Regions from separate parts of the Paenibacillus sp. MMS20-IR301 genome, predicted to be linked through region 1. Evidence: riboswitches for the same ligand, from Rfam matches in the RefSeq annotation. Region 1 holds a riboswitch; the other holds the start of a gene.
The links. Region 1 has a riboswitch for preQ1 ahead of LOS79_RS18200 (queuosine precursor transporter). Riboswitches for the same ligand answer to the same signal wherever they lie in the genome.
Positions count from the first base shown of each region.

Region 2: it holds a riboswitch for preQ1, as region 1 does, so the genes downstream of both, queF (preQ(1) synthase) here and LOS79_RS18200 (queuosine precursor transporter) in region 1, are expected to answer to the same signal.

Region 1 is NZ_CP135275.1:4,233,629-4,240,983, forward strand. Features, by position in the region: gene LOS79_RS18185 (MBL fold metallo-hydrolase) at 1-120, shown strand, start outside; gene LOS79_RS18190 (PQQ-dependent sugar dehydrogenase) at 417-1,733, opposite strand; gene LOS79_RS18195 (M24 family metallopeptidase) at 1,920-3,014, shown strand; gene LOS79_RS18200 (queuosine precursor transporter) at 3,091-3,816, opposite strand; PreQ1 riboswitch class I at 3,828-3,873, opposite strand; gene LOS79_RS18205 (methyl-accepting chemotaxis protein) at 4,204-5,892, shown strand; gene LOS79_RS18210 (YnfA family protein) at 6,031-6,357, opposite strand; gene LOS79_RS18215 (cobyric acid synthase) at 6,360-7,355, opposite strand, start outside.
Region 2 is NZ_CP135275.1:1,664,815-1,672,169, forward strand. Features, by position in the region: gene LOS79_RS07375 (ABC transporter permease) at 1-381, shown strand, start outside; gene LOS79_RS07380 (ZIP family metal transporter) at 492-1,223, shown strand; PreQ1 riboswitch class I at 1,313-1,356, shown strand; gene queF (preQ(1) synthase) at 1,541-2,041, shown strand; gene queC (7-cyano-7-deazaguanine synthase QueC) at 2,072-2,734, shown strand; gene queD (6-carboxytetrahydropterin synthase QueD) at 2,734-3,216, shown strand; gene queE (7-carboxy-7-deazaguanine synthase QueE) at 3,209-3,937, shown strand; gene LOS79_RS07405 (hypothetical protein) at 4,034-4,201, shown strand; gene LOS79_RS07410 (hypothetical protein) at 4,238-4,960, opposite strand; gene LOS79_RS07415 (cysteine hydrolase family protein) at 5,107-5,631, shown strand; gene LOS79_RS07420 (VanW family protein) at 5,628-6,446, shown strand; partial or broken gene LOS79_RS07425 (alcohol dehydrogenase catalytic domain-containing protein) at 6,476-7,355, shown strand, end outside.

The sequences.
Region 1 (7,355 bases):
GCGCTCCGCAGCCTGCATAAGCTGGAGGGGTTAGCGGTCCAGAGTATCCTCTGCTACCACGGCGGATATTATGACGGCAGCCCGCAGGAACTCATTGCGGAGCTTACAGCCGGACTCTGAGCCGGAGCTTCGCAGTCTCCTGTCACATAGAAAGGCTGCCCGCCTGCAGAGCATGATCTGCGGGCGGGCAGCCTTTTGTAATTGGCAAACGGCAAATGTATGCGGAAAACCGAATACATTTGGCTACTATAAGGGCATACGGGCCAATTGTATGTGAAAATCCGAATACAATGTGATGCCGTGACAGCAACCGTTCTGGCAAGCCCGGCACCGGCGCGTTGCTGAGTAATGCCAAACAGGCAGTGATCAACATCGGGTTAGTTAACATCAAGACAGTATAGCAAACGCCGGAACACTCACTTCCAGTTAGGATGCAGCGCAATCAGCTTATCATCCCCGGCGCGCGGGCTGCCTCTGCCGTCCCGGTTGTTCGTCATGAGGTACAGCGTGCCGTCCGGCCCTTCTGCTACGTTGCGGATCCGTCCGTACTCCTCCTGGAACAGGCCTGTTACAACAGGAGTTCCGCCGCTGCTGGACAGTGACACCCGCAGCAGCTGCTCTCCGGCCAGACCGGCGACCAGCAGTTCACCCTTCCAAGGCCCTTGCGTGATAAAGGTCATACCGGACGGCGCCCAGGTCTCCTCTCCGCTGTGCACCAGCGGAGCGGCCAGCTTCAGTCTGGCAGCTCCGGTCTCATCGCCTTCGATCAGCGGCCAGCCATAATTAGCACCAGCCTGAATGATGTTGATCTCGTCGTGGCTTGACTGGCCATGCTCCGAGCTGTACAGCACTCCGGTTCCCGGCTGCCAAGCCAGGCCCTGCGGGTTGCGGTGTCCCATGCTGTAAATCGGTGATCCCGGCCGCGGGTTATCTTTCGGGATGGCACCGCTGGTGGTAATACGCAGGATTTTTCCGCCCAGACTATTCCGGTCCTGGGCCAGATCCGGCTCATACCGCTCGCCTGTGGTGATGTACAAGTAACCGTCCGGGCCAATTTTAATCCGGCCCCCATTATGATTCGTGTCGCCTGGAATGTTATCCATGAGCACCTTATTAATTGCTGCTGTACTGCTGCCGATCTTAATTTGAAGTACCCGGTTCGCCACCCCGCCCTCCTTGCTGCGGTAAGAATGATAGACATAAGCTAAGCCGTTGCTCTTAAATGCCGGATCCAGCGCAAGACCCAGTAATCCGCCCTCCCCCCTGCTGACAAAAGGTGCTTTCAATTCCAGCAGCGGAGTACTGCGGAGCTTCCCGTTCTCAATCACGCGCAGGCTGCCCGGGCGCTCGGTGAAAAAAATCCGCCCGTCCGGGGCAAACGCCATCTCCCAGGGAACATTCAGCCCGCTTGCCAAAGTATGCGCAGTATAAGGAAAAGCTGAGGTTACCGGCTGCTTCGGCCCGACCGTAGCACTTCCCGGCTTTGTCCCTTGACCGGTCTCCCCCGCCCCGGCAGACACTCCTGGCGTTTCCGCCGCAGTTCCTTGCGGCCCTTCCCCCGGCGGGGACTGGTTCTTAGCAGGCTGTGCATCAAACTGCGGATTCCGGCCTTCCAGTTTCCCTTGCACCTCATTGCCACCGGAAGATGTGCTACAGGCTGACAGAAGTCCCGTCAGCAGAATTAAAGCTCCGCACAACAGAAAGCTGCGGGAGCGGATGGATGTTCCGGACATTTGCATTACCTCCTGCTCAAATAAGTGGGAACAGCCCACGTTAAGGATTTTGGCAACTATTACCCGGCATTATCCTTCACTAATCTCCGCCCGGCGCAAGTTCCGGGTACGTGCAGCCTCCCAAATTATGCACTATAATGAGAACATTGCTGTTCTAGTGTGCAGATGAAAGGGGAACTACTCTAAATGAATCAAGCTTTATTAAAACTGGAGCAGAAGCTTGCGGCCGGCGGCCTCGATGCTCTGCTCGTAACTGATCCCAAGCATGTATATTACTTGACCGGCTTCGCCAGCAACCCGCATGAGCGCTTCCTCGGCCTGCTGCTGATCCGCGGCGAGGAGCCTGTGCTGATTGTCCCGGCGCTGGACGCCGAAGCAGCGCATGCCGCCTCCTCCGTCAAGACGATTCTGACGCACAGCGACACGGATAACCCGTACGAGCTGCTTAAATCACGCTTCGGCGGTGTTAATCCGGGCAGCTTCGGCATTGAGAAGGAGCATTTCTCCGTCAGCCGTTATGAACTCCTAACTGAAGCGGTCAAGGCCGGCTCCTTCAGCGACATCGGCCACCTGCTCCGGGCGATGCGCGTGATTAAGACGCCTGAGGAAGTTGCCATCATGAAGCATGCCGCTGAGCTTGTGGAGGAGGTTCTCCGCCGCGGCCTGGCACATGTCAAATCCGGTGTCAGCGAGATCGAGCTGGTAGCCGAGCTTGAATATCTGATGAAAAAGACCGGTGCCGCAGGCCCCTCCTTCGACACCATGGTGCTCTCCGGACCCAAAACCGCGCTGCCGCACGGGGTGCCGGGGGAACGCATCATCCAGAATGGCGATCTGCTCATGTTCGATCTTGGCGTCTACGCTGGAGGATATGCCTCTGACATTACCCGCACCTTCGCTGTAGGCGAAGTAGACCCTAAGTTAAAAGAGATCTACAATACCGTGCTTGCTGCCAATGAAGCCGGGATTGCCGCTTCCGTTGCCGGGGCTACTTACGGTTCCGTCGATAAGGCCGCACGCGATGTGATTGAAGCCGCCGGCTACGGTGAATACTTCATGCACCGGGTCGGACACGGCCTTGGCATGGATACACATGAATATCCCTCCCTTCACGGACTGAATACCGATTTGATCAGTAACGGCAATGTGTTCACCGTAGAGCCGGGGATTTACGTGCCGGGACTCGGCGGTGTGCGGATTGAGGATGATGTGCTGGTAACAGCCGAAGGCCCGCAGACGCTGACCAGTTTCCCGAAAGAGCTGACTGTGCTGAGCCTGTAATTCACAAAACACAGCAATAAAGCCCCAATCTCCGGATTATAACGCGGAGGTTGGGGCTTTTTGCTATACGGGTTATCTATGAGATGTTGCGTGTAGCTGCCGGTGTGCCGCCCTGCTGCTCTTCTTCAGCAAACCTGAAGGAACGGGCAAGATAGAGGACAGGTGTGCCGGCAGCGGTGAGAATGAATTTAGCCAGATAGGTGGTCAGGAGGATCTCTGTCCATACCATCCAGTCATACTGTCCGGCAAAAGCAATGGTGCAGAAGATCAGCGTATCGACAAAAGAGCTGACCATCGTACTGCCGTTGGAGCGGATCCACAGCTGACGCGAGCTGCCATAATACTTGCGGATCCAGGCGTACAGCCGCACATCCAGGAACTGGCTGATGAAATACGCGGTAAGGCTGCCCAGGGCAAGCCGCGGCATCAGGCCGAAAATCGTCTGCAGCGAGGATTGGGCAATATCCGTTTCCTGCGGCTTAAACACCAGCACCATCTGCATAATGACTGTCGTCATCAGCAGCGTGAAGAATCCGAACCAGACAGCGCCGCGCGCTTCCTTCCGCCCGTAGCGTTCATTCAGCAGATCGCTGGTCATATACAGTGTGACATACATCGTATTCCCCAAGGTCATGACAATATCGAAAGGCATCGCGATCGTCTTGGCTACTTGAATATTGGCGACCACGGTTGCCATGCCGACCCAGGCATAAAGCCCTTTTTTACCGAATAAACGGTAGCAGAGCAGAAAGAACACAAAATTAACAACTACAAACAGAATACCCCATAACAAGTTGAACATAAATCAACTAACTCCTCCTAGTTTTGTTTACGCGGGATGGTTACGAACCGCGGCCAGCAAGTTTTAGACACAAAACATTAATACTTTATCACATCGTCAGCTAACAATCTATAAAATTTCAAATTTTCATGAAAACTATATTATACTAACATTTCTCCGAAAATTGATGATAGACTCAATAAATATTCATTCTTTTCAGAAAATTATATGACATATAGCTAACTTTCACTATTCAACCGGGGGTTAATTCTATAGAATAGTTATCAATTACATTCCCGCTTACGATAGCTTCATATATGACCTACACCTATGGAATATATTGCAGCTTGCCTGGCTTTTGGTCCGGCTTGGGAGAAGAATGCAATTAACAGAAAAGGAGAGAATGAAATGTTAAGCTTCAAAAAATCGATCAGCCGTAAGTTTATCCTTTTGTTGTTCGTCGTTCTGCTGCTTACTTCGCTTTTACTAAGCATCAGTTTCTACTTCATATCCATTAATACCATCGACAGCTACGTTATGCCGCAGATCAACAAGCAGCTGACTGCCTCAGCACAGGATGTATATAAAAGTCTGAACGCGACCAGCGCCCAGCAGACCCTTAATAAAAATGAGCAGGCCAGGACGAATGTCGAATTCTATTTTGAAGAAAAAAGAAAACAGCATAATGTGGAGACCATATTCCTCATCGATCTGCGGGAGGGCAAAGCCACAGTCCTGACTGCAGACCACGTTGCCAAACTTAAGCCGGAGGAATCGATTCAGGTATGGCCAGCCATGGAGCAAGCCGCCAAAGGTAAAGCGGGACTAAGTGAAATTTATGCCGATAGCCACGGTGTACATAAGACTGCATATGTCGGGGTTCCTGGTACCACGATGATTGTAGGTGTAAGCTCGGATGTAGGATTTGTACAGGATAAAATGAACAGTATACTCTGGACCAGTGCGGGTATTACCCTGCTGGCGCTTATTATCGGATTGTCCGCAGCCGCATTTATGAGCCGCAGAATTACCCGCCCGATAACGCAGCTTGCCGCTTACAGCAATAAGCTCGCCGGAGGCGACTTCACTGAGACCCTCACCATAAAAGGCAGTGATGAGGTAGGCCAGCTCTCTGAGAGCTTCCGGATCATGAGCGAACGGCTTAAGGAGATGATCGGACATGTGCTTGATACCTCCGGTACAGTCGTTACTGATTCCAATGACCTCAAGGAACGTGTACAGGTGCTGAACACGATGGCTGAGCATTCAGCTTCCTCTGTGGAGGAGATCGGTAAAGGCAGCACGATGATTGCCAGCAGCGCACTGGACAATTCCCGGGCCATGGATGAGATTAACATCGGTATCCAGCATATCGCTTCCGCTGCCGGAGAGGTTACCGAACAGATCAGCGAAGCTTCCGCAGAAGCCATGGGCGGCAATGAAATTGCCCAGAGTGCTGTCCAGCAGATGCGCCAGGTGGAGCAGGCCTCCATTCAGTCCATGGAGCAGTTCCGCATTATGAATGAACGCTCCCTTATGATCGGGGAAGTTGTGCAGGGCATTACCGAAATTACAAAACAGATCCAGATGCTGTCGCTTAACGCCTCCATCGAAGCTGCGCGTGCCGGAGAACACGGCCGGGGATTCGCTGTTGTTGCCGGTGAAGTGCGCAAGCTCTCTGAGCAGTCTAAGGAATCCAATGAACAAATCCGTGAATTCCTGCTCGGCCTGCAAGAAGATATGAACCACTCCGTATCTGAAATGAATCATGTGAATGCGGAAGTGGCTTCAGGGATGAACAAGGTTGTCGAAGCGGGGAATGCCTTTAACCACCTGCTGATTCTGATCCAGAGCATCAATCACAGCATCCAGTCTGTCTCTGCCGCTACCCAGCAGATCTCCGCAGGCACCGAAGAGGTTAGCGCCTCCGTGGAGGAAACTGCGCAGATTACAGCCAAATCTCAGCAAAGCGCGGCTACATTGACAGACAATTCCGCACGGCAGCACCAGGAGCTGGAAGGGCATGCGCTGACCGTCGAGCATCTGCATCAGCAGGCCGTAAAGCTGCAGAAGGCTGTCGGGCAGTTCAAAATTTAAGCTTGGTGTTTCAGCGGAAAATAGAAGGACAAGTTATTCTGTATGCATATAAATTCTTATAATGTTACACAAAAAAGCAGTTCCTAAGGCCTCGTGGCTGTTGGAACTGCTTTTTTATATACCCGGAGTTTCGCCTGTTCAGTGTCTTGGCGCCCACAGAATAACCGAGACGCCGATCACACAGATACCGGCTCCAATCCAGTCGTAGAGATCCGGGGTTTTGCGGTCTACCAGCCAGCCCCACAGTACGGCAAGGACAATGAATACTCCGCCATAAGCGGCGTAAACCCGCCCGAAGGAAGGGAATTTCTGCAGCGTCGGGATAATCCCGTAAGCGATCAGAATGAATGACCCCAGCAGGCCGTACCACAGCGGGCGTGATTCCCGCAGCCAGAGCCAGACCAGATAACCGCCGCCGATCTCAGCCAGACCCGCCACAATGAACAACAGCACCGCAATAGCCATTGTTATTCCTCTCTTCCCGGCAAGCCCATAATATTGTAAACAGCATGCATATCCAGATGCTTCCTGACAGTATCCGCCAGCCGGTCAAACTCCTGCTCACGCAGCGCTGCCGCTGAATAGGTCACAGACAGCTGCGCCAGTCCTTTGGACCGGCGCAGCCCGTTCAGCCAGCCCCGGCGGAATTCGTCATTATGGAACAGCCCGTGCAGATAGCTGCCCCAGATTCTCCCGTCCGTTGTTCCCCAGCCTTCCGGCACTGCCTGGCCTTCCGGCCCGTTCAGGCTGAACAGGCCGGATACGGAAGCTGTGTCCAGATTTGTAGTCTTTCCCATATGTATCTCGTAACCGGAAACAGCTCCGTGATGCTCCCCGCTTAATTGCAGCGGATGCCCGTCCGCCAGCTTTCCGCTAACGCGGACGGTAGTCTTCTGCGGCAGAAACGTAGTTGAGAGCGGCAAATACCCGAGCCCCTCACTCTCTCCCGGCTCAGCACTCTCGATCGCATCAGGGTCAAGCAGCTTCTGGCCAAGCATCTGGTATCCTCCGCAAATCCCTGCAAGCTGCTGGCATCCCTCGCCCAGCGCACGCCCGATTGCCTCCGGGAATCCCTGCTCCCGCAAGTACTGCAGATCAGCCGCGGTATTCTTCGTCCCCGGAAGAATGATGGCATCCGGCGTTCCCAGCTCATCTGCCGATGCCACATAACGCACCGCTGTATCCGGCTCGTCCTCCAGCGGATCGAAATCGGTAAAGTTGGAAATACGCGGATAACGGATAACGGCGATGTCCAGCTCCCTCTCTGAATCCGTACGCTGGCGGCCGGATGCGCTGTCCAGGACTACGGAGTCTTCCGCTTCAATCCGCAGCTGCGGCAGAAACGGCAAGACGCCGAGCACCGGAATGCCGGTACGCTCCTCCAGCCAGTCCAGCCCGGGCTGCAGCAGCGAGACGTCACCGCGGAATTTATTGATAATGAAGCCTTTGACCCTGGCCCGCTC
Region 2 (7,355 bases), 2.6 Mb from region 1:
TTCTCTCTGCTGGCGCAAATTGCCGTATACCTGGTGAACCAGAAGCTGAATTCCGGATTCTTGGCCGCAATGCCGTATATGCTGGCCGGCGGACTTTTGTTTGTGGAGGTCGGAATGATCATCGGGCTGAAGCTCAGCTCGGCGAAGAACGGATCAGCCGTCAGCTCTGCTGTGATGATTGTATTCTTCCTGATTGTCTCCGTGTATGGAGCTTTGCCGGACTGGACGTATCCGTTGTTCATTATTCTGCCAAGTATTGCACTTGTTGAGAATCTGAATAGTGTAATGAGCGGCAATGCTCCCCTGCTTGTTGAGAGCCTCCTGCTGCTCTTATGGATAACCGGGTTGACCGTGTGGATCTGGCGGATAGATGTTGAGTAGGTAACGCTGAATCAGCTTCCCGGTGGGAACGGGATGTTTGCCTTGCCGGATTACGGTGTAATCTACTTCTAAGCACTAATCAAGATACATAATCGGGGAAGGTGAATCTATTGTGGAGCGCATTGACATGGGGAGCGGTGTCCGGTTCTGCCGTATTGATCGGGGCGCTGCTGGCTCTCTTCCTGCCGATTCCGGGTAAGCTGATTGGCTTCATTATGGCGTTTGGAACAGGCGTGCTGATTGGTGCAGCAGCTTATGAGCTGCTGGAGGATTCTGCGAATGACGGCGGCTTAACCCCTACGCTGATCGGATTTACCGCCGGGGCGCTGGTCTTCACGCTGTTCGACTGGCTGATTTCACGGCGGGGCGGAGCCGGGCGGAAGCGTTCGGCTGGTGCTCCGGCAGGAGCCAAAAGCGGTGGCCTGGCCATTTTTGCCGGAACCGTACTGGATGCCATTCCCGAATCGATTATGATCGGGGCCAGCCTGATCTCCGGACAGGGCGTAAGCCTGCTGCTGGTCATTGCCATTTTTATCAGCAACATTCCTGAAGGCTTATCCAGTACGGCAGGACTGAAGCAAGGCGGCTATGGAAAAAGCAAGATCGTACTGCTCTGGCTCGGTGTACTAATAATTTCCACTGCGGCATCGGGCGGCGGATATCTGTTCATGGATCATGCAAGCGAGCATACAGAGGCTCTGATTGCTTCTTTTGCCGGGGGCGGAATTATCGCCATGGTCTCCTCAAGTATGATGCCTGAAGCCTATGAGGACGGCGGACCGCTCACGGGCTTCATCGCTGCGATGGGGCTGCTGTGCTCACTGGTTCTGGATCAGCTGTGAGGGTTGTCAAGCCGGCAGTAAACATGATATAGTTCAAGACGCACCGACAGTCCAGTCATAAGTATAAAGAAGGAATCTGCGCCGCATGCGCAGGAGAGGTTCGCAAACTCCCTCTATAAAAAACTAAGACCGCCATCCGCATAACCGGCTAACCGGCCTCCCGGAAGCTATTCAAGTATGGGCCGCTACAGCCTGTGCTTATTCGCTGTTATGCAGTTAAACAGGCGTGTCTCATCTTAGTAGAGCATGTTTTCGAAATCTCGTTCTTCTTTCCAGTTCCGGCCACGGGCCGCGGGAAAAGAGAGGGGTTTTTTGTCATGTCAGAAGGCAGACTGAAAGAGGAAATGCAGGAGGTTACCCTGCTGGGTAATCAAGGTACGCAGTACAAGTTCGGTTACGCGCCGGAGATTCTGGAGTCGTTCGATAACAAGCATCCCGGGCGTGATTATTTTGTTAAATTCAACTGTCCGGAGTTCACCAGCCTGTGTCCGGTTACCGGCCAGCCTGACTTCGGGGTGATGTACATTTCGTATATTCCGGATGTAAAGATGGTGGAGTCCAAATCACTGAAGCTCTATCTGTTCAGCTTCCGGAATCACGGGGATTTCCATGAAGACTGCGTCAACATTATTATGAATGATCTGATCTCGCTGATGGAGCCGCGTTATATTGAGGTCTGGGGCAAATTCACGCCGCGCGGCGGCATTTCCATTGATCCTTACTGCAACTGGGGGCGTCCGGGGAGCAAGTATGAGGCTATGGCCGAGCACCGGCTGATGAATCATGACCTGTATCCTGAGAAAGTGGACAACCGTTAATCCGGCCGAAGCGAAAGGAGCGTATATATAATGAATAAAAAAGCACTGGTCGTCTTCAGCGGCGGCCAAGACAGCACTACCTGCCTGGCCTGGGCTATGCAGAAGTTCCAGGAGGTTCAGGTGGTTACGTTTAATTATAACCAGCGGCATGCCGAGGAGATTGAGGTCGCCAAGGAAATTGCCGCGAAATTCGGAGTGAAGCAGCATATTCTCGATCTGGGGCTGCTGAATCAGCTGGCTCCGAATGCCCTGACCCGGGATGACATTGAGATTGCCGCCGGCGGAGAGGGGGAGCTGCCGAGCACCTTTGTGGATGGGCGGAACCTGCTGTTCCTGTCCTTTGCAGCCATCCTGGCAAAGCAGCTGGGCTATGCGAACATCATCACCGGCGTGTGTCAGACGGATTTCAGCGGTTATCCGGACTGCCGGGACGTATTCGTGAAATCCCTGAATGTGACGCTTAATCTGTCGATGGATTATGAGTTCGTGATTCATACCCCGCTGATGTGGCTGGATAAGAAGGAAACGTGGAAGCTGGCTGATGAGCTGGGCTGCTTCGACTATGTCCGTGAGCAGACTTTAACCTGCTATAACGGGATCATCGGCAGCGGCTGCGGCACCTGTCCGGCATGCCTGCTGCGCCAGCGCGGTCTGGAGCAATATGAAGCTGAACGCCAGGGGGCGGGCCACTGATGCCGGGCGAAGTATCGGTCTGCAAAATCTTCACCTTCGACGCCGCCCACCAGTTGATCGGCCATCAAGGGAAATGCAGCAATCTGCACGGGCATACTTACAAGCTGGAAATAGTGCTGAAGGGGGTTCCATCTGTAGAGGAAGGGAGTTCAGGTGAAGGCTTCGTCATCGATTTCAGCGAAATCAAAAGGATCGTGAAGCAGTCTGTTGTGGACCGGCTGGATCATGCCTTCCTGGCCATGGGCAATGAGCCTGTACTGGATACGCTGAAGGCTACCGGCTCCAAGGTGGCCCAGCTGTCGTTCCGGACGACGGCGGAGAACCTGTCTGCTTATATTGCCTATGAGCTTAAACAGGCAGCCTTGCCGGTATACTCGGTCAAGCTGTGGGAGACACCGACTTCCTGGGCGGAGGTACGGGCAGCCGATATACCGGAGGCAGGACCCTCTTACCGTCTGTATGGAGGCTGTGACCATGAGTAGAATTCCGGTTATCGAAATGTTCGGTCCGACGATTCAGGGGGAAGGGGCAGTAATCGGTGTCAAAACGATGTTCGTCCGCACCTCCGGCTGTGACTACCGCTGCAGCTGGTGTGATTCTGCCTTTACCTGGGACGGTTCGGCCAAAGATAAAATAACGCTGATGGAGCCCGGGGAGATTCTCGCCGGACTGCTAGAGCTTGCCGGGGATAACTTTGACTGTGTAACCATTTCCGGCGGCAATCCCGCGCTGATCGGAGAAGCCATGGGAGAGTTCATTACCCTGCTGCATGAACGCGGTATTCAGACAGCCATTGAGACGCAGGGAAGCAAATGGCAGGACTGGTTCCTCGATGTGGATGTGCTGACGGTCAGCCCCAAGCCGCCCAGCTCCGGCATGAAGACGGACTGGGACAAGCTGGATGAGATCATGCGCCGGGTAGAGAACAGTAACAGCGGTAAAGGGGCGCACAGTCTGAAGGTCGTTGTCTTTAATGAAGAAGACTACGACTACGCACGTAAAGTTCATTTCAGATACCCGGAGGTTCCGCTGTTCCTGCAGCCGGGCAATGATAATGTTACCGAAGAGGGTGATATTTCGGGCCGGCTGCTCGGCCGGCTCGAATGGCTGTTCAATCTGGTCATTGCCGATCCGCAGATGAACCAGGCACGGGTACTTCCGCAGCTGCACGCACTGATTTGGCATAATAAGCGGGGCAAGTAGATTTTTCATATATATAGAAGACCGGACTTCCAGCATAGCGGAGGCTCCGGTTTTTTTATATACTTAATGGAGGATTAAGCACAAGGGGGAGCAGAAATGGAGAACGGATATTACGCCGGCTGGGGAACGCTGGCTCTAATCAATGCGGGAATTGCCCAGGGGAAGAACCGGAGCGGATTGAACTGGTTCCTGCTGTCCTTGCTGCTGGGGCCGCTTGCCACCTTTATTCTTGTGATCTCGGACAAACTTCCGGAACGAAGCTGACGGGTAACCAGAAGCTCCGCAGATTCTTCTGCAGCTTCAGCGGGTCAGCCTGCGGCTGACTGATTTGTACAGCATATGGCGGATCTTCTTCAGCCGGGCGAAATTCTCAGCAAAGCTGACACCGGAAGATCTTCTCAGACCCTCACCGAAATCCCTTTTGTAACGCAAGGGCGCCTCCAGATAGAGGGCGATAATATGCAGCTGATTCCAGCCGGGATACCGTTCGTTGTGGCAGAGGATTTCGGCAGTTTCGAGTGCGGTGAAGCTCTGGCACCACTGCCGTTCTTCAAGAATGAACCGCATGGCCGGCCCGTTACCTGCAATCATGATGTCACGGAATTCATTCAGGGCGTGACTGGCCACATCAACATATTCTACAATCTGCAGTGGCTTCAGCCAGCGGCGGCGGAACTTCGGAGCAGGCTCAGGGTAATTACTATCCGGGGTGCTGAACAGGATCTCCTTGCGGATCATTTCAGCAGCGGGGAAGCGCTCAAGGTTGTCGAGTCTTGCGAGGCATTCTTCCGCTTGCGGCTTCCCTCTCAGCTGCAACAGATGCAGCATATTCCATACTGTGAATTTGCCGTGTTGCTCAGCCGTCTTCCTGTGCTGATAAATTGTGCAGGAGGCTGTCAGATCATTTAGACTGTCATAGAACGGCATGATCGTACTGCGGACATACCGGAAGTAGGCTTTCAGCTCTTCCTTAGGCACTCTATAAGTAATAGCGAGATAATAAGTATCATTAAGCGGATTCATTGTTCTGTTCACTCCTAAGCAAAGTATTACATCCATTTTAGCAGAGCCAGCCTGCCGGTCCCGGACAAGAACAGGATTGTTTTGAACGAAATCTGGATTATCTTCATTTGCAGCAAGCTCTTAAAATCAAGGAGGAGGCGTTAGTAATGACCACGGCTTTACTGGTGATAGATGTTCAAGAGGCAATGTTTTCTTATCCCGGAATGAGTCTGTATGAGGGAGAGCAGGTGCTGGAGCGGATTGCTTCATTGATAGCGAAGGCCCGCTCTGCGGGTACTCCGGTAATTTACATCCAGCATACGGAAGATGAAGGTGAATTCGTAAAGGGTACACCTGCCTGGGAGATTAACAGCCATATTGCCCCGCTTGCAGGGGAGAGGGTCATTGAGAAGACGACGCCGGATTCCTTCCATCTCACCGGGCTGCAGCCGGAGCTTGAACGGCTTGGGGTTAACGAGCTGTACCTTTGCGGGATGCAGACGGATTATTGTGTGAATGCCACCAGCAGACGCGCGTCTGCCCTAGGGTATTCAACTGTACTGGTTAAAGACGCACATAGCACCTTCGACAATGACACGCATAGCGGTGAAGAAATTGTGAATCAGCATAATCAGGACCTCGGTTCGGGAATTGTAACCCTGCGCGCAGAGCAAGAGATATCGTTCACATGAATCCGGTGATTACGGCAATGAAGCCAATCCGCCGGTCCAGGCTGAGACTATTCGCGGGCAAGCGGTATTTTACCTGGAAAAGATACTGGAAATGGATTACCGCAAGCCATGATCTGGCAAAAGAACACCGCACGGAATCCCTTCCTTATGAGCCTGTCAGTCACGCTACCCCGCTGCTTCGGAGCCTGCGTAATGTGGATATGCAGCTGCAGTATAATAAAATAACCAATCTGCGCCTGGCGTTTGCGAAGCTGGATGGCCTGGTAATTCAGCCGGGTGAGACTTTCTCCTATTGGAGGAGCATCGGCAAGCCTACCCGGAGGAAGGGGTATCTGGATGGAATGGTGCTGCAATCGGGCGGCTTCCGTTCCGGAACAGGCGGCGGGCTGTGCCAGCTGTCCAATCTAATCTACTGGATGACGCTGCATACACCGCTCACGGTTACCGAACGGCACCGTCACAGCTATGATGTCTTCCCCGATGAGCAGCGGACCCAGCCCTTCGGAAGCGGAGCTACCTGCGCTTATAATTATCTCGATTTGCAGCTGAGGAATGATACAGAGCATGCTTACCAGCTGAAGCTTCATCTGGATGAGACGCATCTCCATGGGGCGTGGCGCTGTGCAGGCAGACAGCTCTACACTTATGAGGTCTATGAGGACGGCCACCGCATCAGCCTGGAGCCTTGGGGCGGTTATGTCCGCAGCAATGCCATCCGCCGGAGAGTATTTACGCTTACAGGGGAGCTTGCTGGTGATGAAGCTGTTACCGAGAATTATGCGCTGATGATGTATTCTCCGCTGCTGCAGGGATAAAGCCGGACGATTCGGGGTTATAACATAGTGGATCGGATCTTCATATCTATAATGGAGAAATCCCGGGAATGCATGATGACTACATTATCGGGCATGAGCCTATGGGGATCGTTGAGGATACAGGACCGGAGGTTACCAGAGTCAAGAAGGGTGACCGTGTGATTATACCTTTTAATGTAGCCTGCGGACAATGCTTCTTCTGCCAGCATGAGATGGAGAGCCAATGCGACCATGCCAATGAAACTAAGGATACCGGCGGTTATCTGGGATACTCTGATACTTACGGCGGCTTCGCCGGAGGGCAAGCCGAGCTGCTACGTGTACCGTACGGCAATTTTGGCCCGTTTGTCGTCCCTGAGGATGCTGAAATGGAAGATGAGAAGCTCCTGTTCCTTTCGGACATCGTTCCTACTGCCTGGTGGGGTGTTGAGAATTCGGGAGTGAAGGCCGGTGACACGGTCATTGTGCTGGGCTGCGGCCCGGTAGGTCTGCTGACGCAAAAATTCGCCTGGATCAAAGGAGCGGCCCGTGTGATTGCAGTGGATTATATTCCTTACCGGCTTCAGCATGCGAAGCTCACGAACAACGTGGAGACGGTTAATTTCGAAGAGACCAAGGATGTTGAGCTGTACCTGAAGGAAATTACCCGCGGCGGGGCGGATGTGGTCATTGATTGCGTAGGTCTTGACGCTAAGAAGACTGTTGTAGAAAAGGTAGAGACTGCCTTAATGCTGCAGGGCGGTTCACTGGGCGCTTTCCGTATTGCCTCTGGGGCCGTCCGCAAATTCGGGACCATTCAGCTTGTCGGGGTATATGGACTGAACTATAATATGTTCCCGCTGGGCCATCTGTTTGAACGTAATATTACGCTGAAGATGGGACAGGCGCCTGTTATCCATTACATGCCGC